4 regions of the Geobacillus sp. LYN3 genome follow, and region 2 is predicted to be linked to each of the others. Evidence: riboswitches for the same ligand, from Rfam matches in the RefSeq annotation. Region 2 holds a riboswitch; each other region holds the start of a gene.

Evidence for each region. Region 2 has a riboswitch for S-adenosylmethionine ahead of metK (methionine adenosyltransferase). Riboswitches for the same ligand answer to the same signal wherever they lie in the genome.
Region 1: linked by a shared signal. The riboswitch ahead of DCC82_RS08685 (hypothetical protein) and the one ahead of metK (methionine adenosyltransferase) in region 2 are both predicted to bind S-adenosylmethionine.
Region 3: linked by a shared signal. The riboswitch ahead of DCC82_RS04490 (phosphoadenylyl-sulfate reductase) and the one ahead of metK (methionine adenosyltransferase) in region 2 are both predicted to bind S-adenosylmethionine.
Region 4: linked by a shared signal. The riboswitch ahead of DCC82_RS09085 (Na+/H+ antiporter NhaC family protein) and the one ahead of metK (methionine adenosyltransferase) in region 2 are both predicted to bind S-adenosylmethionine.

Annotation. Positions count from the first base shown of each region.
Region 1 covers NZ_QCWL01000001.1:1,658,165-1,665,916, forward strand. Annotated here, with positions in the region: gene opp4A (oligopeptide ABC transporter substrate-binding protein) at 1-1,307, shown strand, start outside; SAM riboswitch class I at 1,414-1,521, shown strand; gene DCC82_RS08685 (hypothetical protein) at 1,597-1,929, shown strand; gene DCC82_RS08690 (VOC family protein) at 1,957-2,340, shown strand; gene DCC82_RS08695 (AbrB family transcriptional regulator) at 2,358-3,443, opposite strand; gene DCC82_RS08700 (PaaI family thioesterase) at 3,541-4,023, shown strand; gene hutG (formimidoylglutamase) at 4,463-5,440, shown strand; gene DCC82_RS08710 (helix-turn-helix domain-containing protein) at 5,446-6,924, shown strand; gene hutU (urocanate hydratase) at 7,223-7,752, shown strand, end outside.
Region 2 covers NZ_QCWL01000001.1:2,835,178-2,842,929, reverse strand. Annotated here, with positions in the region: gene DCC82_RS14855 (ABC transporter substrate-binding protein) at 1-696, opposite strand, end outside; gene DCC82_RS14850 (alpha/beta hydrolase family protein) at 801-1,589, shown strand; gene DCC82_RS14845 (DUF2584 domain-containing protein) at 1,619-1,861, shown strand; gene pckA (phosphoenolpyruvate carboxykinase (ATP)) at 1,892-3,478, opposite strand; SAM riboswitch class I at 3,664-3,778, shown strand; gene metK (methionine adenosyltransferase) at 3,959-5,170, shown strand; gene asnB (asparagine synthase (glutamine-hydrolyzing)) at 5,371-7,269, shown strand; gene DCC82_RS14825 (C39 family peptidase) at 7,266-7,752, opposite strand, start outside.
Region 3 covers NZ_QCWL01000001.1:871,394-875,496, reverse strand. Annotated here, with positions in the region: gene DCC82_RS04505 (low molecular weight protein-tyrosine-phosphatase) at 1-357, opposite strand, end outside; gene DCC82_RS04500 (DUF1128 domain-containing protein) at 462-686, shown strand; gene DCC82_RS04495 (PAS domain-containing sensor histidine kinase) at 885-2,630, shown strand; SAM riboswitch class I at 2,783-2,893, shown strand; gene DCC82_RS04490 (phosphoadenylyl-sulfate reductase) at 3,020-3,727, shown strand; gene DCC82_RS04485 (hypothetical protein) at 3,871-4,050, shown strand.
Region 4 covers NZ_QCWL01000001.1:1,741,226-1,744,544, forward strand. Annotated here, with positions in the region: gene DCC82_RS09075 (ABC transporter permease subunit) at 1-651, shown strand, start outside; gene DCC82_RS09080 (TetR/AcrR family transcriptional regulator) at 651-1,328, shown strand; SAM riboswitch class I at 1,515-1,620, shown strand; gene DCC82_RS09085 (Na+/H+ antiporter NhaC family protein) at 1,730-3,055, shown strand.

The DNA.
Region 1 (7,752 bases), 1.2 Mb from region 2:
GCTACGGAGATGCGCTCATTCAAGATATTGTCGGCATGGAGGAATACCATAGTGGAAAAGCGGACAAAATCTCCGGAATTAAAGTCATTGATGACAAAACACTAACCATTACATGGAAACATGCCAATCCATCTGTGCTGACAGGCATTTGGGCCTATCCGCTCCCAAAACATTATTTAAAAGATGTTCCGATTAAAGATTTGGCGAAATCGGATAAAATCCGCAAAAACCCAATTGGTTTTGGTCCATTTAAAGTGAAAAAGATCGTTCCAGGCGAATCGGTGGAATTTGTTCGCAACGATGATTATTGGGATGGAAAGCCGAACTTAAAAGGGGTTATTTTAAAAGTTGTCAGCCCGCAAGTCGTATTGCAAGCTCTTAAAAAAGGCGAGATTGACATTGCGGAATTCCCGACAGATCAATATGTCAGCGCAAAAGGGACGAAAAACATTCAATTTGTCGGCAAAATTGATTTAGCTTACAACTACATCGGGTTTAAACTTGGCCACTGGGATGCGAAAAAACAAGAAAATGTCATGGATAATCCAAAATTCCAAAACAAAAAGCTTCGCCAAGCGATGGCATACGCGATTAATAACAAGGAAGTGGCTGACAGACTTTATCACGGGTTGCGCTTCCCAGCGACAACATTAATTCCGCCATCCTTCCCAGGATACCATGATAAAAACGCCAAAGGATATACGTATGATCCAGAAAAGGCGAAAAAATTGCTGGATGAAGCAGGATATAAAGATGTCGATGGCGACGGCTTCCGTGAAGATCCAAACGGCAAGAAGTTTACGATTAACTTCCTGTCAATGAGCGGCGGGGATATTGCCGAACCGCTGGCGAAATTTTACATGCAATGCTGGAAAGATGTCGGCTTGAATGTGCAGCTAGTCGATGGACGTTTGGCAGAGTTCAATTCGTTCTATGACATGGTACAGAATGATGACCCGAAAGTCGATGTGTTCGCCGCGGCGTGGTACACTGGAACCAATGTGGACCCGTATGGATTATATGGACGCGATGTGATGTTTAACTATTCTCGATGGGTGAACGAGAAAAATGATGAATTGTTAGAAAAAGGACATTCCGAGCAAGCATTCGATAAAGAATACCGCAAGAAAATTTACAACGAATGGCAAGCGCTGATGAATGAAGAAGTACCTGTCATCCCGACTCTGTACCGCTCGATTATTTATGCGGTAAACAATCGTGTGAAAAACTTTACCGTCGACCCTAGCTCAAAATTAACATGGAAAGATGTTGGTGTCACTTCCGAAAAACCAGAAGTAGCGCAATAATAAAAAGAGGGGAGAGCGCCTTTGCTCTCCCTTCCTCGTTTGTGAAAATCAAAAAATGATTGTCATCACAATGGCACCATGATAAGATAAAAACAAACTGCATACAGTCTTATCAAGAGTGGACGAGAGATCGGGCTCTATGACTCCACAGCAACCTGCGTATTACGCAAGGTGCTCCAACCCGCAAAGCGTCTTTCGCTTTGGATGATAAGAACGGTTACCCCCTTTCGCATCATTCATGGCGAAAGGGGTTTTTATGTATGTGCAAAGAAGGTGGTGGGAATGTCGATTGCGCGAAAATGATTTGATTCGCAGCTATATGGCGGCGCACTTAACGGTAGCATCGTTTGCTTCCCATGTCGCCCGTTGTGTCCAAAAACAGCTTTTGCAATTTGACCGACAGGCAGCGATTCATTTTGATAGCAGCCAAAATGTTTTCCATCTATACGGATATACGCAAGGGAAGATGTTTTCGCTTCTTCTGACATTTGCGGAAGTGGAAGAATGGAAAGCTGCTGGCCCTTATGCGCTTGACCGCTGCATTTTCTGTGAATTAGAGGAAAAAGGAATTTCGATCGTACATATGACTCCATATTTGCGGTCGGTATTTTCACAATCTTGAAAATAATGAAAAAAGGGGAGAAACATAATGGCAGTAAAAAAATTTGAACACGTCGGCATTCAAGTAAAAGACATCGAAACATCGAAAAAGTTTTATCAAGAGGTAGTCGGATTGGAACTACTTAGCGAGATGACGCATACGAACGGTACAATGAAATTGGCGTTTTTAGGATTGGATGGCTCAGTCATTGTCGAATTGATCGAAGGGTATAATCCGAATTTGCCGACGGAAGGAAAAGTGCATCACGTCGCCTTTACCGTTGAAGGAATTGAACAAGAAAAAGAACGGATTCAATCGCTCGGCGTTCCGCTTGTATGGGAAGAGATTACGACGCTGCCAAACGGGGCGAAATATTTATTCTTCCTTGGACCGGATGGTGAATGGATCGAATTTTATGAACCGGCTAAGTAAAACGAAACCGCTCTGTTTTAGTTTCGAACAGAGCGGTTTTTCCATGGCGTTTCGGTGATATATGGGAATTTTCGAAACACCCATTTCAACACGTTCGGCACGACGATAATGACAAGAAGAAGACGTACAAATTGCAAGGAGCTGACAATCGCTGGATCTCCTCCGACCGTTTGCGCCGTTAATACCATTTCCACAAGTCCTCCTGGCGCAAGACTCAACAGCGCGGTCGACAGCGGAAGATCGGTTAATTCCGCAAATACGTAGCCGAATCCGAACGATAGAGCAATTAATACTAACGCAAGCAAGAAATATACCCAGCTAAATTTTCCGCCAAGCTTAATATCTTCTAAGGTAATGCGTTCTCCCATGTTTATTCCGACACTAATTTGCGCCAAAATAATCAACCATACAGGCAGTGGCGGTAAGTTCACCCCGGCCACATGCATCACTGCCGTTACGGCAAGCGGTCCAACGACGTATGCTGCCGGAATGATGTTTCGTAAAAGAAGCGCACCGAAAATACTTAACAAAAACCAAGTGTAATGACCATCGAAAGAAGAAGCTGCCGCCTGAGCGGTTGTGCTCCCTGACGACGCATCTCCGCTCAACCAATGGACAACGACCGTTGGCACAAGAAAAACGACCGTTAATAAACGAATCGTTTGGAAAATGGTTACTAAAGCAGTATTCGCGTTCAACGACTCACTTGCGGCAACCATTTCCGACAGCCCGCCAGGAACAGATGCAAACACACTTGTCACTTTATCAATATGTGTCCATTTCGTCACCGCGATGCTGTTTATAATGTTAATAACAATTAGCAATACGGTGGCAACGAGAAACGGAACAATATATGGCGCAATCGTTAATAGCGTTTCTTTTGTAAACGACAGTCCAAAATAAGTGCCAAACACAATCAATCCACTATTCGACAACGCTTTCGGCGCCGCTACTGGGCGCTTGATGACCGTTTTCCAAACAAGCATTCCAGTAATGGCTCCGAGCATCCATGGAATTGGGGAATGGAGACGATAAAACAGCAAACCGGTCAGTCCTGCGACGATATATGTTTCTAACACTTTCATTGCTGTAGTCCTTTCCATTCTCTGTAAACCTATCACTATTGTAAAGAAAAATAAACGAAAAAGGAAGTAATGTGCTCATTGTGATATACTGAAAAGGAAAGGGGAGGGAGAAATGATGGAAGAACAAGTAAAACATGCCATTCAAGATGAATATCCAGAGGAATTTGCCTGGTGCTACGGATGCGGGCGGCTGAATGAGCACGGCCACCATTTCCGCACCGGATGGCAAGGGGAGAAAACGGTCACGATTTATACGCCACGTCCCGAGCATATCGCTATTCCTGGTTTTGTTTACGGCGGGTTGATTGCGTCATTAATCGACTGCCACGGAACTGGTTCCGCCGCACTGGCGCTGCATCGCAAAAACGGACACGAACCAGGAGATGGAGAAGTGCCACCGCGGTTTGTAACTGCTTCTTTGAACGTAGAGTTCTTGAAACCGACGCCGCATGGAGTTCCGTTAAAGGCAATCGGTACGGTCGAAGAAATTCATCCGAAAAAGTGGAAAGTAAAGACGGAAGTATTCGCCGATGGAGAACTTTGTGCGCGCGGTGAAGTCGTGGCCGTTGTGATGCCGAAGACGTTTGGGCAAAAATAGCGCGCCCATTGACAAACAAAAAGCAGGAGGCCATCCTGCTTTTTTATCGTTAAGGGGCTGCGCAATATTCATGAATAAAAAATTATGCGTTTTGATCCCATTTTCGTTGACCCGACACAGTAAAGCTCGTGGATTGCTTTGTATTTGTGATGGGAAAAAGAATGGCGCGGTTTGATTTCGCAATGGCAAAACGAATGGTAATAATGATAAGTTCACTAGTTATTAGAAACAATCCTATTATTTTCGTATAAAGAACACTAAAAATAGGCGGCAAAACAAGAAGGAAATAAGGGAAGTGGGAGAGAAAAGAGGAAGAAGGGACATCATTTACGAGACGGGGATAAGGATCAGATCCCGATATAGATGAATCAACGCGATGACTAATTCAGGACGTTGGTGTCGTGCAAAAGCATAAAGAAAGTAGGGAGGTTCTCGTTTTATGTACAAACAGCCGGACAAGGAGAAATGGACGGGACGGATCGACAGCGAAAGCGATGAGAAAAGTTTTCGCGTCCATCAAAAAATTCGTCTGCTTGATATAGGACAAATACAGACGCAGGTAGAAAATGCATTTGCTTTATTAGGCTTTCAATGTGATGAAGGAGTCCGCCGCAATCAAGGACGGCAAGGAGCGTATCACGCGCCGGTGGAAGTGAAAAAAGCGCTGGCGAACCTGCCATGGCACCTGCCGTCTCACACAATACTTTACGATGTGGGCGAAATTACTTGTGAAGGGGGAGAGTTAGAAAACAGCCAGAAACATTTGGGTCAGGCGGTAGAGCGCCTTATCTGCCATAACATCACGCCGGTTGTCATCGGCGGCGGACATGAAACCGCGTACGGGCATTATCTCGGTGTTCGTCAGGCGGTCGGTTCGGAAACGAAGCTTGGCATTATCAATATTGACGCTCATTTTGACATGCGCCCATATGAACAAGGGCCATCGTCGGGGACAATGTTTCGGCAAATATTAGATGAAGATGGAAACGTGGGATACTGCTGCCTCGGCATTCAACCGCTAGGCAACACGGCGGCGTTATTTGAAACCGCTAGTCGATATGGATGCACGTACGTGCTTGAGGAAGAATTGACGTTGGCAACGCTAGAGCGCGCGTATGAGATCATTGACGATTTTATCCAAAACTATGATGTACTGATGCTGACGCTTTGCATGGATGTGTTGAGTGCAAGCGCGGCACCGGGAGTGAGCGCGCCTTCGCCGTTCGGGCTTGATCCGAAAATCGTCCGCGCCCTGCTTCGTTATATTATTTCCAAGCCACAAACGATCAGTTTCGATATTTGTGAAGTGAATCCGCTTGTCGATGAAAATCGAAAAACGATTGCGTTAGCGGCCGCCTTCTGCATGGAAGCGCTCGTTCATTTCCACCGCCGCCAGCGAGCGGCGACAGGTCGGTGAAGCCGATGAAACTATTGATTGCGGAGCGGGATGAAAATGAGAGCGCGGCGATCCGTTGGCTTGTTTCCGCCTATTCGCTGCCCATTCATCACGTCTATACCGCCAATACCGTCGAGCGGACAATGAGAATATTAGAAAAGGAAACACCGGAGCTGCTATATATCGAATTGGACATGGTTTCCCATGACGATTGGGAGGAAATGACGAAATATGTGCGGCTGTTTTGCCAAAAAGTGATTGCCGTTACGGCCGAGGCAACGTTTGCCCGAGCGAAACAGGCGATTGAATGGCAGTGTGTCGATTTGCTCGTCAAACCGCTCGAGCCAGCCAAGCTGAAGCAGTGCCTTCAAAAAGCAGTGTCTTCCTTCGTCCGTCAAGAACACCTTCATCCGCTCCATTCCAACGATGCGGAACGCTATTCATACCGTTCGCTCTTTTCCGAAGAGGTAGAAGCGGCAGATGTGGCGCTATTGCTCCTGCAAACAGAAAATCCAAATAAATGGTGGGACATTGTTTCCTTTTTAACGCAATATCCGTTTCGTTATCCGACTCGCGTGCTGCCGCTGTCGAATATGGTCGTCTGTTTGCTTTCCGGTGTATCGGGCGATATGAAAGAAGAGGCATGGAAACTGCTGCGCGACTGGGAGGCGGAGTGCACGGAGCCTTTGGCGGTCGTCGCGCTGCCGCCTGATGGCGGTCAAACGGTGCGTGCGCAATATCAAACGGCGCGCCGCTTATTGGAAACGACATTTTTTATCGGGTACCGCCAGGTGATTGCCCCCGCTCCTGAATATGAACGCTGGAAGGAACTCGACCCGTTTCTAACGCCGGAAGAGCAGCGGAAATGGATTGACATGCTGCATCGGTTTGACAAGCAGGCCATCAAAACGTGGATGCAGCGTGAATTTTTGCATATGCCGACGCCGTTTCCCAACCCGGAAATGGTGCGGACAAGGCTGACGAGCATATTGGCGCAAATCCGCCGCTTTATGAAAACGTATCACCTTGATCGTGGCGAGACGGAACGCGACTATATGCGCATTTTTCATGAGATTTTATACAATCGCGTCTTATACCGCATTGTGCAGGAAATGCTTCTTTTCCTCTATGGGCTTCTCGATCGCGCGAAAGAGGCGGAAGAGCAGGCGCGCGCCGATGTGATTGAAAAAGGGATTCGCTATATTGAAGAATATTTTCGCAATCCCGATTTAACGCTTGAAAAAGTGGCTGCGGCTGTCGGCAGAAGTCCAGCGTATTACAGCCATTTGTTAATGAAAAAATACGGTATCTCATTTCGTAAGCTGCTGACGCAAACGAGAATAAAAGAGGCAAAGCGCCTGCTTGCCCAGACGGAGCTGTCCATTAAAGAAATTGCCCATCAAACCGGCTTTCGCACCTCGCACTATTTTACACGCGTGTTTAAAGAAGAAACAAAGAGGACGCCAACCGAATACCGCGATGAACAGCGCAAAGAACCGCAATGATCGAGCGGTTCTTTTTTATAAATCTAAAAAAATAAAAAAAATCTAAAGAAAATGATGCAAGATGGCCATTTCATTTCACCATTGGGGAAGAAATTCAAAAGTTTGTATACGATTTCAAAAATGGGGTGCATATATCAGAAACCGCTTTCATTTTATAATTCTTGATAAATAAAAAGAATAATGATTAAGTCGGACCATCGAGACGGCGAAAAACGTCTCTTATTCGACATTCATTCATCCTAACGGCAAGCTGACAAGTTTTATTGGTTAAAAACAAAGGAAAATGGAGGGGATCACGATGGTAACGAAACACCGGCCAGTGCAAGCATACACCGGTTCTACTTTGCATGCGAAAGGCTGGATTCAAGAGGCCGCGTTACGAATGCTGAACAACAACTTACATCCAGAGGTGGCGGAGCGCCCGGAAGATTTGGTTGTCTACGGCGGCATCGGCAAAGCGGCGCGCAATTGGGAGTGCTACGGGGCGATTGTCGAAACGCTATTAAACTTAGAAAACGATGAAACGCTGCTCATTCAGTCGGGAAAGCCAGTCGCGGTATTTAAAACGCACACGGATGCGCCAAGGGTGTTAATCGCCAACTCGAATCTTGTGCCTGCTTGGGCGACGTGGGATCATTTCCACGAACTTGATAAAAAAGGATTAATCATGTATGGCCAAATGACGGCAGGAAGCTGGATTTACATTGGCAGCCAAGGCATCGTGCAAGGCACGTACGAAACGTTTGCCGAGGTGGCGCGCCAGCACTATGGCGGCACGCTAAAAGGAACAATTACGGTGACGGCAGGTCTTGGCGGCATGGGGGGAGC
Region 2 (7,752 bases):
GTTGTTTTTAATAAAGCTTTGTTTTGCCATAAAAGTCGTATACGGGACGTGGCCGGATTCCGTGCCAAATGATGCGACAATATACCCTTTGCCTTCCTGTTCGAAAATGCTTGCTGTTGGTTCAAATAGTTGGACGAAATCACCTGTACCGCTGGCAAATGCGTTCGCGATATTAGCAAAATCGACGTTTTGAATTAGCTTTAAATCTTTATGTGGATCGATGCCATGCTTTTTCAAGACAAACTCTCCGACCATTTGCGGCATACCGCCTTTGCGCTGGCCAAGAAATGTGCTACCTTTAAGTTGGTCCCAAGTAAAGTTTTCAATTTTATTGCGGGAGACAAGAAAAGTTCCATCCGTTTGCGTCAACTGCGCGAAGTTAATGACTGGATCATTTGTTCCTTGGCTGTAGACATAAATGGATGTTTCTGAACCAACGAGGGCGATATCGGCTCCTCCCGAAAGAAGAGTTGTCATCGTTTTATCGCCGCCCCATGTTGTGGTGAGTTCGACCTTTAATCCTTCGTTTTTAAAAAATCCTTTCGATAGGGCAACATATTGCGGGGCATAGAAAATCGAACGAGTTACTTCCGCAACACGTACTGTCTTTATTTCTTCCTTCGTTTGCTTGTTGCAAGCAGCTAGCGGAATAATAAGAAGGAAGAGAAAAAGCGATATCATAGCAATCTTTTTCATGCAGGGAACCTCCTTGGAAAGGTGAAATGAAACTTACTTCACCTTATCGTATGCGCAAGACAAAAATGTGTGAATGCCTAATGGAAAGGAAGAAATATATGGAGATGGACGGATATATCGTGGATCAATATAGATTTCCTTCCCCCAACCCGCATGTGGATGTATTTCTCGTCACGTATTTATGTCAAGGGCTGAAAATTAAAGGTTTTTTGGCCCAGCCGAAAACACCTGGAATATACGATGGTTTTTTATACTTGCGCGGCGGAATTAAAAACGTTGGGCAAGTGCGCCTATCTCGCATTACACAGTTTGCTTCGTACGGATTTGTTGTCATGGCGCCATTTTATCGAGGAAATCAAGGGGGAGAAGGAAATGAAGATTTTGTGGGGGAAGATCGGTATGACGCCCTCGCAAGTTTCCGCCTTTTGCAGCAGCATCCCTGGGTGAATACAAAACGCATTCACGTATTTGGCTTTTCTCGCGGCGGAGCGATGGCGCTTCATACAGCGATTTTGGAGCCTGCGGTTTGTTCCGTCGTCGTCTGGGGCGGAGTATCTGATATTGCATTGACATATTGGGAGCGAGAAGATTTGCGGAGAATGATGAAACGGGTAATAGGCGGAACGCCAACGAAATATCCAGAGCGCTACCGGTGGCGAACCCCATTGTATGAGATCGAAAAGATTCAAGCCCCTGTGTTAATCATTCATGGAGAGAAAGATCGAAACGTTTCGATTGAACACGCGTATCGCCTTGAAAAAAGACTAAAAGAGGCAAATAAACAAGTGACGGCATGGTATTTTCCAAACTTTACTCATTACTTTCCACCGAAAGATAACCGCGAAACAGTTCGTCGGTTAACGGAATGGATGAAACGACAACCAAATGTATGATACGATAAAAAGAAAAGGGGTGTGTTTCAATGGGCATGCCGCTGGAATTTCAAACACTCATTGTGACAAAAGGCAAGGAAAAGCGAGTGAAAGACAATCTATTTATTCTAGAAAAGGAAGGGTATCGTATTTATCCGATCGATATTCCGCTTGAAGTGAGAAGAACGTTGCAAAGCGAAGCGAGCGGCCAAGCAGTGGTAAAAAAGCTGGAACTTGCCAACAATCAGACGATTGTAACGTATGAGCTGATTTCGTTGCATTCGATAAACTAAAAAAGGAGGGAATGATTCCCTCCTTGGAAGTTATACGATTGGACCGCCCAGCGCTTCGATTTCCGGAGCGATATGTTTAAACTTTTGAAAGTTTTCCCGGAATTTTGCGGCAAGTTCTTTTGCTTTTTGTTCATATGCTTGCTTATCGGCCCATGTATTTTTTGGCTGCAGCACTTCATCTGGTACACCAGGAATATGAATCGGAATTTCTAAACCGAAAATAGGGTCCTTCACTGTTTCGACATTGTCGAGTTCTCCTTCGACAGCTGCTTGCACCATTGCACGGGTATAGGCAAGCTTTATGCGGCTGCCGACTCCGTATTCTCCACCTGTCCATCCTGTGTTAACGAGGAACACTCGCACGTTATGTTCAACGATTTTTTTACCGAGCATTTCCGCATATTGCACAGCTGGAAGCGGTAAAAACGGAGCTCCAAAGCAAGTAGAGAATGTCGCTTGCGGAGAAGTGATGCCGCGTTCTGTACCCGCCAGCTTGCTCGTATAGCCGCTTAAGAAATGATACATCGCTTGTTCGCGCGTTAGCTTGCTAATCGGCGGCAATACTCCGAATGCGTCTGCCGTTAAGAAAATAATCGTCGACGGATGACCAGCGATGCTCGGATCAACGATATTGCTAATCGCTTGAATAGGGTAAGCAGCGCGGGTATTTTCCGTTAACGTAGCGTCATCATAATTAGGCAGTCTTGTATGCTCATCGATAATAACGTTTTCGAGCACCGCACCGAATCGGATCGCATCAAAAATTTGCGGTTCTTTTTCCCGTGATAAATTGATGCATTTTGCATAGCAACCGCCTTCGATATTAAAGATGCCGCGGTTGGACCAGCCGTGTTCGTCATCACCAATAAGACGGCGGTTTGGATCGGCGGAAAGCGTCGTTTTTCCCGTGCCGGATAGACCAAAGAATAATGCGACATCCCCTTCTTTACCGACGTTTGCCGAACAATGCATCGATAAAATTCCTTGTTCTGGGAGCAGATAATTCATCACAGTGAAAATCGATTTTTTCATTTCGCCAGCATATTCTGTGCCACCGATTAGCACGATCCGCCGTTCAAAAGAAATAATGATAAATGTTTCCGATCTTGTTCCATCAACAGCAGGATCTGCTTTAAAGTTTGGTGCGCAAATAACGGTGAATTCCGCTTTGTGTGTTTGCAGTTCTTCCGCTGTTGGGCGAATAAATAGTTGATGTGCAAATAAATTTTGCCACGCAAATTCATTAATGACTTGAATAGGTAAGCGGTATTTGGGATCAGCGCCGGCAAATCCTTTAAAAACAAATATTTCATCTTTTTTCATTAAATAGTCAATTACCTTATTGTATAAGTTTTCGAAAACTTCTTCAGAAATCGGCTGGTTCGTCGTCCCCCAATCGATTTTTGATTTCGTCGAAGCTTCTTCTACAATGTATTTATCTTTTGGAGAGCGACCTGTATATTTTCCTGTCGTTACCGCAACTGCTCCGGTAGCTGTCAACCGACCTTCATTTCGTTGCAACACTTTTTCTACAAGCTGTGCTACCGATAAATTATGAAACACATTTGGCTGTTGTAATAATGTGGTAAGTTTACTTGTCATATTAGCGACTCCCATGTACAAAACCTTCCTTTTTATTGAAATGGTCTCCTTCAAATAGTATAACACATTTTTATTATTAGTCCATACTATTTGTGACAATTTCTTTTCTTTTATTTTTCTCATTTTTGTTCATAAAAAAATTGTCTAATTTTGTTGACTTTCTTTATTTAATTACGATATGATAACTCATTGAACGGATACTCTTATCCCGAGCCGGTGGAGGGACAGGCCCGATGAAACCCAGCAACCGTCACAACTGGAAATGTGTGAAATGGTGCTAACCTGTGGCAAGGCAACGTCCTTGAGCGATAAGAGTGAAAGGAGCAATATGATTGCAATGACCTTTCCTCAAAATTACAGGAAAGGTTTTTTTATATGTCTATGTGTCAAGATATATAAAAGCTATAATAAAAGGGAATGAGTACCGTATCATCTGCAGTTTGCAGGAATACAATATTTAGACGTTCGATTATGAAAAGAGGAGGAAACTGACGAATGTCAAAAAAAAGACGTTTATTTACTTCGGAATCTGTAACGGAAGGTCATCCTGACAAAATTTGTGACCAAATTTCCGATGCCATTTTAGATGCCATTTTGGAGAAGGATCCGAATGCTCGCGTCGCATGCGAAACGAGCGTTACAACAGGGCTTGTGCTCGTAAGTGGAGAAATTACGACATCAACATATGTAGATATCCCGAAAATCGTCCGCGATACGGTTCGCGAAATTGGCTATACTCGTGCGAAATATGGTTTTGATGCCGATACTTGTGCTGTATTGACATCGATTGACGAACAGTCTCCAGATATCGCAATGGGAGTCGATAAGGCGTTAGAAGCCCGCGAAGGTCAGATGACTGACGAGGAAATTGAAGCGATCGGTGCTGGAGACCAAGGGTTAATGTTTGGATTTGCTTGCAATGAAACGAAAGAATTAATGCCGCTTCCGATTTCGTTAGCGCATCGTTTGGCACGCCGTTTGTCAGAAGTGCGGAAAGAAGCCATTTTGCCATATTTGCGTCCAGATGGCAAAACACAAGTAACAGTAGAATACGATGAAAATGGAAAACCAGTGCGTATCGATACGATCGTTGTATCAGCGCAACATCATCCGGAAATTACACAAGAACAAATTGAGCGCGATATTAAAGAACATGTCATTAAGCCGATTGTACCAGCAGAACTGATCGATGAAAACACAAAATATTTTATTAACCCGACAGGCCGTTTCGTCATCGGCGGACCTCAAGGCGATGCTGGCTTAACAGGACGGAAAATTATCGTTGACACATATGGCGGTTATGCTCGCCATGGCGGCGGTGCGTTTTCTGGTAAAGATCCGACAAAAGTAGACCGCTCCGCAGCCTATGCAGCGCGTTATGTAGCGAAAAACATTGTTGCTTCAGGACTTGCGGATAAATGTGAAGTGCAGTTGGCATATGCGATCGGTGTTGCAAGACCAGTTTCCATTTCCATTGATACATTCGGGACCGGAAAAGTATCCGAAGATATTTTAATTGAAGTGGTGCGCAACAATTTTGATCTTCGTCCTGCTGGCATTATTAAAATGTTAGATTTGCGCCGCCCAATTTATAAACAAACAGCGGCCTATGGCCATTTCGGACGCACGGACATCGATCTTCCATGGGAGCGCACTGATAAAGCGGAAACATTGAAAGAGCAAGCTCTTGCGTTAGCAAAGCAATAACAAACAGAAAAGGGAGTTACGTTATGTAGCTCTCTTTTTTGGCAAAATCAAGGGCAAACGCAACGAAAAAGCATCTGCTTCGACTGCTCTGCAGAAAAGATTGGCAACAATTTGTTTCAAAAGAGTAAACGAAATGTTATATTCCTATTATGTATGGTATAACCAATAGGGTAAATATAAGAGGACAGGTGAAACAAAACATGTGTGGGTTTATCGGATGCGTTCATGATGAGCCGAAAATGCCAGACGAACAATGGCAGAAAACGTTCGAAGAGATGAATGATATGATTACACATCGTGGTCCGGACGATCATGGATACTATTTTGATGAATATGTCCATTTCGGGTTCCGCCGCTTAAGCATCATTGATTTAGAAGCAGGTCATCAGCCGCTTTCTTACGAAAATGAGCGGTATTGGATTATTTTTAATGGCGAAATTTACAATTACCTTGAGCTGCGGGATGAATTAGTGGAAAAAGGATATGAATTTGCAACCAACTCGGATACGGAAGTCATTATCGCTCTTTACAGCGCTGAAAAAGAAAAAGCGGTAGAAAAGCTTCGCGGCATGTTTGCGTTTGTCATTTGGGATAAAGAAGAAAAAACGATTTTTGCCGCGCGCGACCCATTCGGCATTAAGCCGTTTTTCTACTTAGAAGAAGCGGGTCGTACGTTTTTTGCATCGGAAAAGAAAAGCATTTTGCATGCGATGGAAAACGACGTTCTTGATTATAATGCACTGCAGCACTATTTAACATTCCAATATGTGCCTGAGCCAATGACCATGTCCGCTGGGATTAAAAAATTGGAGCCGGGCCACTATATCAAAAAGAAAGTCGGTGAAAAATTAACGGTACACCGCTATTGGAAAGCGCGGTTCCAGCCTGTATGGAAATCGGAAGACGAATTTGTGAAAGAAATTCGCGATGTTTTATTCGATTCTGTACGCGTACATATGCGCAGTGATGTGCCGGTTGGTTCATTTTTATCGGGCGGAATCGATTCTTCGCTGATTGCTTCGATTGCGAAGCAGTTTCATCCGAACATCAAAACTTTTTCGGTCGGTTTTGAACGGGAAGGATTTAGCGAAATTGATGTTGCGAAAGAAACGGCAGAAAAATTAGGTGTCGAAAACATTAGCTACGTCATTTCACCAGAAGAGTACATGGAAGAATTGCCGAAAATTATGTGGCATATGGATGATCCGCTTGCCGATCCAGCAGCTGTTCCGCTTTATTTCGTCGCCCGTGAAGCGAGAAAGCATGTAACGGTTGTTCTTTCTGGAGAGGGAGCAGATGAGTTATTTGGAGGGTACAATATTTATTGCGAACCACAGTCATTAAAAGTGTTTGAACGGATCCCTAACCCGGTAAAATCCGCATTGCGCGTCATTGCTCATATGCTTCCAGAAGGTGTCAAAGGAAAAAGCTTTATCGAACGCGGATTAACTCCGATGGAAGAACGTTACATTGGAAATGCGAAAATGTATAGTGAAGAAGAAAAGCAAGGTTTGTTGAAATCTTACAAACATGGGTTGGAATATACGAAGATTACTCGTCCGTTTTATGAAGAGACAACCCATTATCCACCGATGAATCGGATGCAATATATTGATATTCACACATGGTTGCGCGGAGATATTTTGTTAAAGGCCGACAAAATGACGATGGCCCATTCGTTGGAATTGCGCGTCCCATTTTTAGACAAGGCCGTCTTTGAAGTGGCGGCAAAAATTCCGCCGGAAATGAAAACGGCTAATAATACGACGAAATACATTTTGCGCAAAGCGGCAGAAGGCATTGTTCCCGATCATGTTCTTCACCGCAAAAAGCTTGGCTTCCCAGTGCCGATTCGCCATTGGCTTAAAAATGAAATGCATGATTGGGCAATAACAATCATCAAGGAAAGTGAAACCGATCATTTATTCCATAAAGATGTGTTATATCGCTTGTTAGAAGAGCATTGTGCCAATAAAGCGGATCATAGCCGCAAAATTTGGACGGTGCTAGTATTTATGATTTGGCATCAAGTATATATTGAAAGAAAGTACGATTTTTCCCATCTATATAAAAAAGACAGACAACCCCTATCCATCTAATCAGGTTGATAGGTGATTGCCTGTCTTCCCATTTGCGCCCAGGCGTCTACAAAATCGGTCTTGGGTGCTTTTTTATTTTTTTCGCCTGTAAGAGGATCATTGAAATAAATATAATCTTGGTCGTATCCCGTAATAACGACGGAATGTTCGTAATACGTAATTTTAATGGGCCCTCTTGGCGTTTCCCATTCACGGAAGGCGGATTCAGGAAGTTTTTTATACGTGCTGTTGGTAATAATCCAAATCGGTACTCCTTTCGAAAGATATTGCTGCAACACGGAAAAGTCGCTTCCTGTTAAGTCAATGATTCTATCGGGCAGATACATTTCAGCAAGCTGTTTAATCGGCTTATGGTACACACCTAAGCCTGGCGTGGTAAGCGAGTACATATCCCCGACAAAACCATCATTTGGATGGCCAAAATACACTTTGCCATTTTTTCGCTGAAACGGAGTAGGATCTTTTTTTATTTGTTTAGCAAGC
Region 3 (4,103 bases), 2.0 Mb from region 2:
TTCGCTATTTGGAACAAAATCAAGAAGCCGGCCGATAAATCCTGTTTTATTGTATCCGGCTAATCGTCGCAGATTCCCAACATTTTCCGCATCCATGGCAATAATATAATCAAACTCCTGCAAATCCTCTTTACAAATTTGCCGAGCGCAAATTCCTGAAAAATCGATCTTATTTTTCTTTAATATCGTCTGTGTACCTTCATGCGGCGGTTCTCCGACATGCCAATTCCCTGTTCCCGCTGAATCAACGATGATTTTTCCTTCCAATCCTCTCTCTTTTACTAAATGTCGAAAAATCGCTTCCGCCATCGGCGAGCGACAAATATTCCCTAAGCAAACAAATAATACTTTTACCATTGTTTCACATCTCCTTTCGACCCCATTATATACAAAAATATTAGCGCAATGTATTCCCTTGTATGTTAAAATACATGTAACCTTTACAAGGAAGGAGCAAAAAAATGGATTTATCCAAAAAGTCGGCAGAAAACGTAGCGTACATGGTAGAAAAAATAAAAGAAAAGCTAAAAGTATTAAATTTTGATGCGATTAAACCTTCCCACTTCTCCGAGGAATGGTATGATGAGCTAAAAGACATTTATGAAATGGTGATGAGAAAAAATACGTTTAGCCCAAGCGAGATGCAGGCCATCGCCGAGGAGTTAGGAAACTTACGCAAAAAGTAAAAAATGCTGAAGGAAACGTCGCTTTTCAATGATTCATTATGTACAATGCCATACTTACGTATCCATGTAAGGCGGAAACATCTATCGCTGTCCTTTTCGCTTTGGGCAGCGTTTTTTATTGGTTCTACTCAAATTATCTTTATTTTCGTATAATTATGTCTAAGTTCTAATGTTTTAAGGCGGGAGAGGAGAATAAAAATGATCTCTGGCGGTATTCATTACGTGTTATTTATCATTCTATTATTCTTCATTACCGTAATCGTTTCTTACATATTATTGAAAATACTATTCGCCCACACATTTCCTATTTACATGCTCTCTGCAGCAGCAATCATATGCATCATCAGCCTTGTGGTTTGGTCAATACATTTTCCCCATATGGCGGATTCTTTCACTCGATTTTTGTTCAGCTCCATCGTTGCTGTGCTCAGCGCCTTTTGTTTGGCAGCGTCCGCATTTATCATTAGCCGCTTATTAAAAGAAAATAAACAATGTCATAAATGTCTTTTTTTCGAATACCCTGATGTGATTCTTCTGCTAGACATAAATGGGCTACTTATATCCGGCAACCCTGAAGTAAGAAAAATGCTTGGATACAAACCACGCGAATATATTGGCAAACATTTTACTCAGTTTATCGCCCCAGACCAAATTGAAAAAGCAAAAAAAAAATTTGAACGAACATTAAAAGGAGAAAGTTGTGAATATGATTTACAAGTAAAGCATAAAAATGGAAAAATTATTGACATGCATTTTAAAACCATTCCAATAATTCATGGAAATCGCTTGAAAGGAATTTATGTGATTGGCCAAAATATGACGGAACTCAATCGCTACCGAAAAGAGCTGGAAAACTTATATCATAAACATACACTCATATTAAATTCTATTGCTGAAGGAGTTTGTGGGATTGATAAACATGGAAATATCGTTTTCTGGAATCCAGCTGCAGAACGAATGACGGGATATAAAGCGGAAGAAGCCATTGGAAAAGCATCGCATGATATCATTCACCATACGAAAAAAGATGGAACTCCTTACTCTATTGATGAATGCCCAATTGATCTCGCCATTCAAGATGGGAAAACATATCATATTAGTGAAGATATTTTTTGGAAAAAAGATGGTACCCATTTCCCCGTTTCCTATACGGTAACGCCTGTTTTGGAAAATGGAGCCGTCGTTGATGCGGTATTGACATTCACCGATATTACCGAACTGAAAAAAACAGAAGAATTCATTCGAACATCGGAAAAGCTCTCAGTTGCCGGCCAGCTAGCGGCTGGGATCGCCCATGAAATTCGCAATCCGCTTACAGCCATAAAAGGATTTATACAACTATTGCAATTCGAACTTGACGTGAAAAAACCTTACCTTCACATTATTGAATCAGAAATTCAGCGCATTGAACTTATTTTAGGCGAACTATTAGTGTTGGCAAAACCACAAGCAACCAAATTTACAAAAAGTGATATTGGTGTTTTGCTTCAACATGTCACCACTTTATTAGAAACACAAGGTATTTTGCATAACATCCAAATTATTACAAAAATTGATCCATCTCTTCCTCACATTGAATGTGACGAAAACGGATTAAAGCAAGTATTTATTAATTTCTTAAAAAATGCAATGGAAGCGATGAAAAGCGGTGGACATATTTTTATTGAGGCACAAAAAAAGGATGAATATTCCGTTCTTATCCGCTTTATCGACGAAGGCTGCGGAATTCCAAAAGAACAGCTAGAAAAAATAGGAAAACCGTTCTTTACAACAAAAGAAAAAGGTACTGGCCTCGGAATAATGATCAGTAAAAAAATTATCGAAGACCACGGTGGAACGATGTCGATTATGAGTGAAGAGAATAAAGGAACAACCGTCGAAGTAACATTGCCGATCCGCGTTTCTGCATCCTCTGTTTTGCATAATTCCCTATTATCCGGTTGACATGCATGGAAAAGGTCGGACAACAAACCGCCCTTTTCTTTCCTGATTTCTTTATTCCTCTACTGTGTTATATCAGCAAAAAATTAATTCCTATCGAAAAACTAGGATTGACTTTTGTGTGAATTATGTTAAAATTTTAATCAATTACATCAAACTTATCGAGAGTGAGGGAAGGAACTGGCCCGATGAACTCCGGCAACCTGCTTCATGAAAAAGTAAGGTGCTAATTCCAGCAAAATGGGTGCCATTTTGGAAGATAAGGTGAAATATGCGGCCTCTTCGCTCTTTCCAAAATGGGAGAGCGTTTTTTATAAGCGTTCATTCTCTTTCTATTCCTATATAACCGACTAATCCACTTTATTTTCTTTGATTTTTAAGGAGGGAGAAAGATGCTCACTTATCAAACATGGGAAGCCGAAGAAAAACCTTCATTCCCTCACGATAATGAAACAAAAGGGGCGCTTGATGTCCTCACTTGGGCATTCCGCCAATATAAGGACGATATTGTGTACGCCTGTAGCTTCGGCGTTGAAGGAATCGTGTTAATCGATTTGATTTCGCAAGTAAAGCCAGATGCGGAAATCGTATTTCTCGATACCGGGCTCCATTTTCGCGAAACGTACAAAACAATCGAAAAAGTAAAAGAAAAATATCCTTCTCTCCGCATCGTCATGAAAAAACCAAGTTTATCGCTAGAAGAACAAGCGCAACAGTTGGGAGATGAATTATGGAAACACAACCCAAATAAATGTTGTGAACTGCGAAAAGTCATTCCGCTTCGCGAAGCATTAACAGGAATAACCGCTTGGATTTCTGGACTGCGCCGCGAACAATCGCCAACACGAAGCCATGTAGAATATATAAATAAAGATGACAAATTTAAATCCATAAAAATATGCCCTCTTATTCATTGGACATGGAAAGATGTATGGAATTATGTATACAAACGTCGTCTTCCGTACAATGTCCTTCACGATCGCGGCTATCCAAGCATTGGCTGTGAACCTTGTACGTCCCCCGCACTCGATCCAAATGATTTACGTTCCGGCAGATGGGTCGGCCACGGAAAAACAGAATGCGGCCTTCACATCTCATAAGGTTTGGCTTGTCACCTTTGGCATTATTAGCTTGAAAAAACAATAGCCGAAGAAAAACGATCATTATACAAAAACAGCGGTGACGTTTCGCAATAAATCATAGTTTTCCTATATGAAATATTGATTCTAGGAGGTTATGAACAATGAGTTTAAGCATTCCACACGGAGGCACATTAATCGATCGATGGAATCCTAGCTATCCATTGGATACACTGACAAAAGAAATTGAGCTGACAAATGCCGAATTAAGTGATTTAGAATTGATCGGAACAGGCGCTTACAGCCCGCTTACCGGATTTTTAACAAAAGAGCATTCCCGTTAGGAGCTTTTCCGGGGACTTGATCAAAAAAAGCCCTCTTGGTATGATGCAGGGGT
Region 4 (3,319 bases), 1.1 Mb from region 2:
CCGGAATCGATTAAAAAAGCGTTTGGAATGAATGAGCTAAATATGGGAGATTTAATGGGTTTTTACGGGATAGAAATTTATATGATAACTACCCTTTTAGGAAGCATATACTCGGCAATTCTTGCATCCAATATTCTGGCCAAGGAAGAAAATGAAAAAACGATTGAATTTTTGTTGTCAAAGCCTGTCACAAGAAGCCGAATCGTAACAGAAAAACTTCTGGCCGTTTTGGTAAATATTTTGATTTTTAACGTAGTTTCAGCCGCAGCAAGCATCATTGGATTTCAATTTGCAAAAGACCCGGATGTTCCGACAGACACGTTTAGTTTGCTGATCGCCGCAACAATATTGCTTCATTTGACGTTCGGTGCAATTGCGTTTATGTTGTCGTCGATGATGAAAAAAACAAGAAACATCCTTTCGATCTCACTGGGGATTGTCCTAGCTGCCTACTTTATGAATGTGATGGCAGGGATATCGGAAGACTTAGAGTTCCTAAAATATATAAGCCCGTTTAAATATGTGGACGCCGCCTCCATTATTAATGATAACGAGATTGAGCCTTTGTATATCTTTATTATGGCTGAGGTTATTTTGATTAGTATCTTCGCTTCATATATGGTATATAAAAAGAAAGATATTGCAGTCTAATGAAATTAGAGGTGTTAAAATTGTATTCAGCATTTGAAAAGCAGCCTAAAGAGAAAAAAGACTTGATCATCAAAGTGGCCATCGAGGAATTTGTGAAGAATGGTTATGAAAAGACCTCTACAGATGTTATTACGAGACGGGCGGGAATTTCCAAGGGAATCCTTTTTCATTATTTTAAGAGCAAGAAAAACTTATACCTTTATTTAGTGAATTATGTGAAGGACTTTCTGACGGAACTAGCAATGGAAGAAATGAAAAAAATCCAATCTGATGATTTCTTTGAAAGGATCAAAGAAATCGTCCTGTTGAAACAAAAACTAACGGTTCAGTATCTCCAAGAAACTCAGTTTATTACGGATGCCTTTACTAATCCTCCAGTGGCAGTAAAGAAGGAAATGGAAGAAATTATTAAGAAACATTACGAAGCTTATCAGGAAGATTTTTTGCTGAAGCATGTCTATATTAAAGATCTGATCCAAACGGAAAAACTTAGAGAGGATATTTCCGTGGATACCGCGATCCGCATGACCATGTTGATTGCCGAACAGCTGTCTAATAAGTATATGGCTATATACAAAAATAAGCAAATGGATGTCATGAGTGGTGTGGAGTCTTTGATAAGGGAACTGAATGAATATCTTAAGATTATTAAATATGGAATCTATAAACCAGAATAGAGTTTTTGATTTCTTTTCCCGTGGCGTTTTGCTACGGGATTTTTGCATATTATTAATGTTACGCATATAATTTTAAGATTTATTTAAAATTATTTAAAAATAAGACATTATCAAAGTGTATTGCACAATAGATGAATATGTTGTAATCTTTTATTTGTTTTATATAACGAAATACAACTGCTCATCTTCTTATCTAGAGAGGCGGAGGGACTGGCCCGAAGAAGTCTCGGCAGCGGACTCGTTTTCGAGTGCTGTGCCAAATCCAGCAAGCATTGTGCTTGAAAGATAAGAAGGGTTTCTTATATAGATACGTATAAGGCCTCTTCTTATGTTCAGATAAGAAGAGGCCTTTTCTCTAAGTGGAAAGCTCCTTCAAAAAAACATAAAATGAGGTGGAAAGAGTGGAGTTAAGAAAAGGCAATCTATTTGCGTTATTTCCGTTTGTGGTCTTTTTAGTGTTGTTCATTGGTGCAGGCGTGGTTACAGGCGATTTTTATAAATTTCCAGTCATTGTAGCAATTTTGATTGCGGCAAGTATTTCGTTGATGATGAATCGGAAAGAGTCTTTAACGAAGAAAGTGGAAGTGTTCACAAAAGGGGCTGGAAATGCCGATGTCATGTTAATGGTCATCATTTTCTTATTAGCAGGAGCATTTTCGGAAGTAACTAAAAAAATGGGGGCTGTTGAATCAACGGTTAATTTAGCTCTTTCCGTTGTTCCGCAAAATTTATTAATAGCCGGTCTATTTGTCATTGGATGTTTTATCTCCATTTCGATGGGAACGTCCATGGGAACGATTGTAGCGTTAGCGCCGATTGGAGTCGGAATTAGTGAACAAACCGATATTTCTTTGGCATTATCTATGGCAGCTGTCATTGGCGGTGCTATGTTTGGAGATAACCTATCTTTTATCTCTGATACAACGATTGCGGCAGTTCGTACACAAAATACAAGAATGAAAGAAAAGTTTAAGGTGAACTTTTTCATTGTTTTACCAGCGGCAATCATCACCATCGTTCTTTTCTGGGCCATTACTGCTGGAGAGCAAGCGGAAATTACGAATCAATCTTTTCATTGGATGAAAATTTTACCTTACCTTGGTGTATTAATAACAGCATTAATGGGCGTTAATGTACTAGTCGTGTTAGCAGGCGGTATTTTATTAGCAGGAATCATCGGCCTTCTTGATGGAAGCTACAGTGCAATGGGCCTCATTCAAGCCATCGGTGACGGGGTCGCCGGAATGCAGGAATTGTCATTGCTTGCGATCTTAATTTCCGGTATGGTGGAAGTCATTAAACATAACGGTGGAATCGATTATTTACTTCAATTAGTAACAAGAAATGTAAAGTCAAAAAAAGGGGCACAATTCGGCATCGCGGGATTAGTGAGTTTAACCAATCTTTCAACAGCAAACAATACGATCTCCATTTTAATTGCTGGTCCACTTGCAAAAAACATTGCTGATCAATATGACATTGATCCGCGTAAATCTGCCAGCATATTGGATATTTTCTCATGCTGTTTCCAGGGGCTCATCCCATATGGTGCGCAAATGCTTGTGGCAGCAGGTGTTGCTTCCATTTCACCATTAAGTATTTTGCAGTATTCGTTCTACCCATTCTTAATTGGAGTTTGTGGCATGATTGCGATTGTGTTTGACTTTCCAAAATTAAAAACACAAAAAGAAGTAAAGGCAGACTTACAAGCGAATAAAGCGGTATAATGAAAAGGTCTCTGATGTGGAGACCTTTCTTTGTAGGGGGGTGACTTAGAATATGATTAACACAAACGGTCGTTTAGAAAGGTGATGAAAAATTGTTCATCCAAAAAGACAACCAAGCAATATCAATGAATGATCTTGTGTGTTAGTATCTAGATGTAAAGTGGGAGAAGAGCTCCTATAAACTATTGCAATCTGGTTTTATTCATTATGAACGCTTTCAGAAACCAAAACCAGTGTGCACAGATTTTTAAGCTGAGAAAGGAT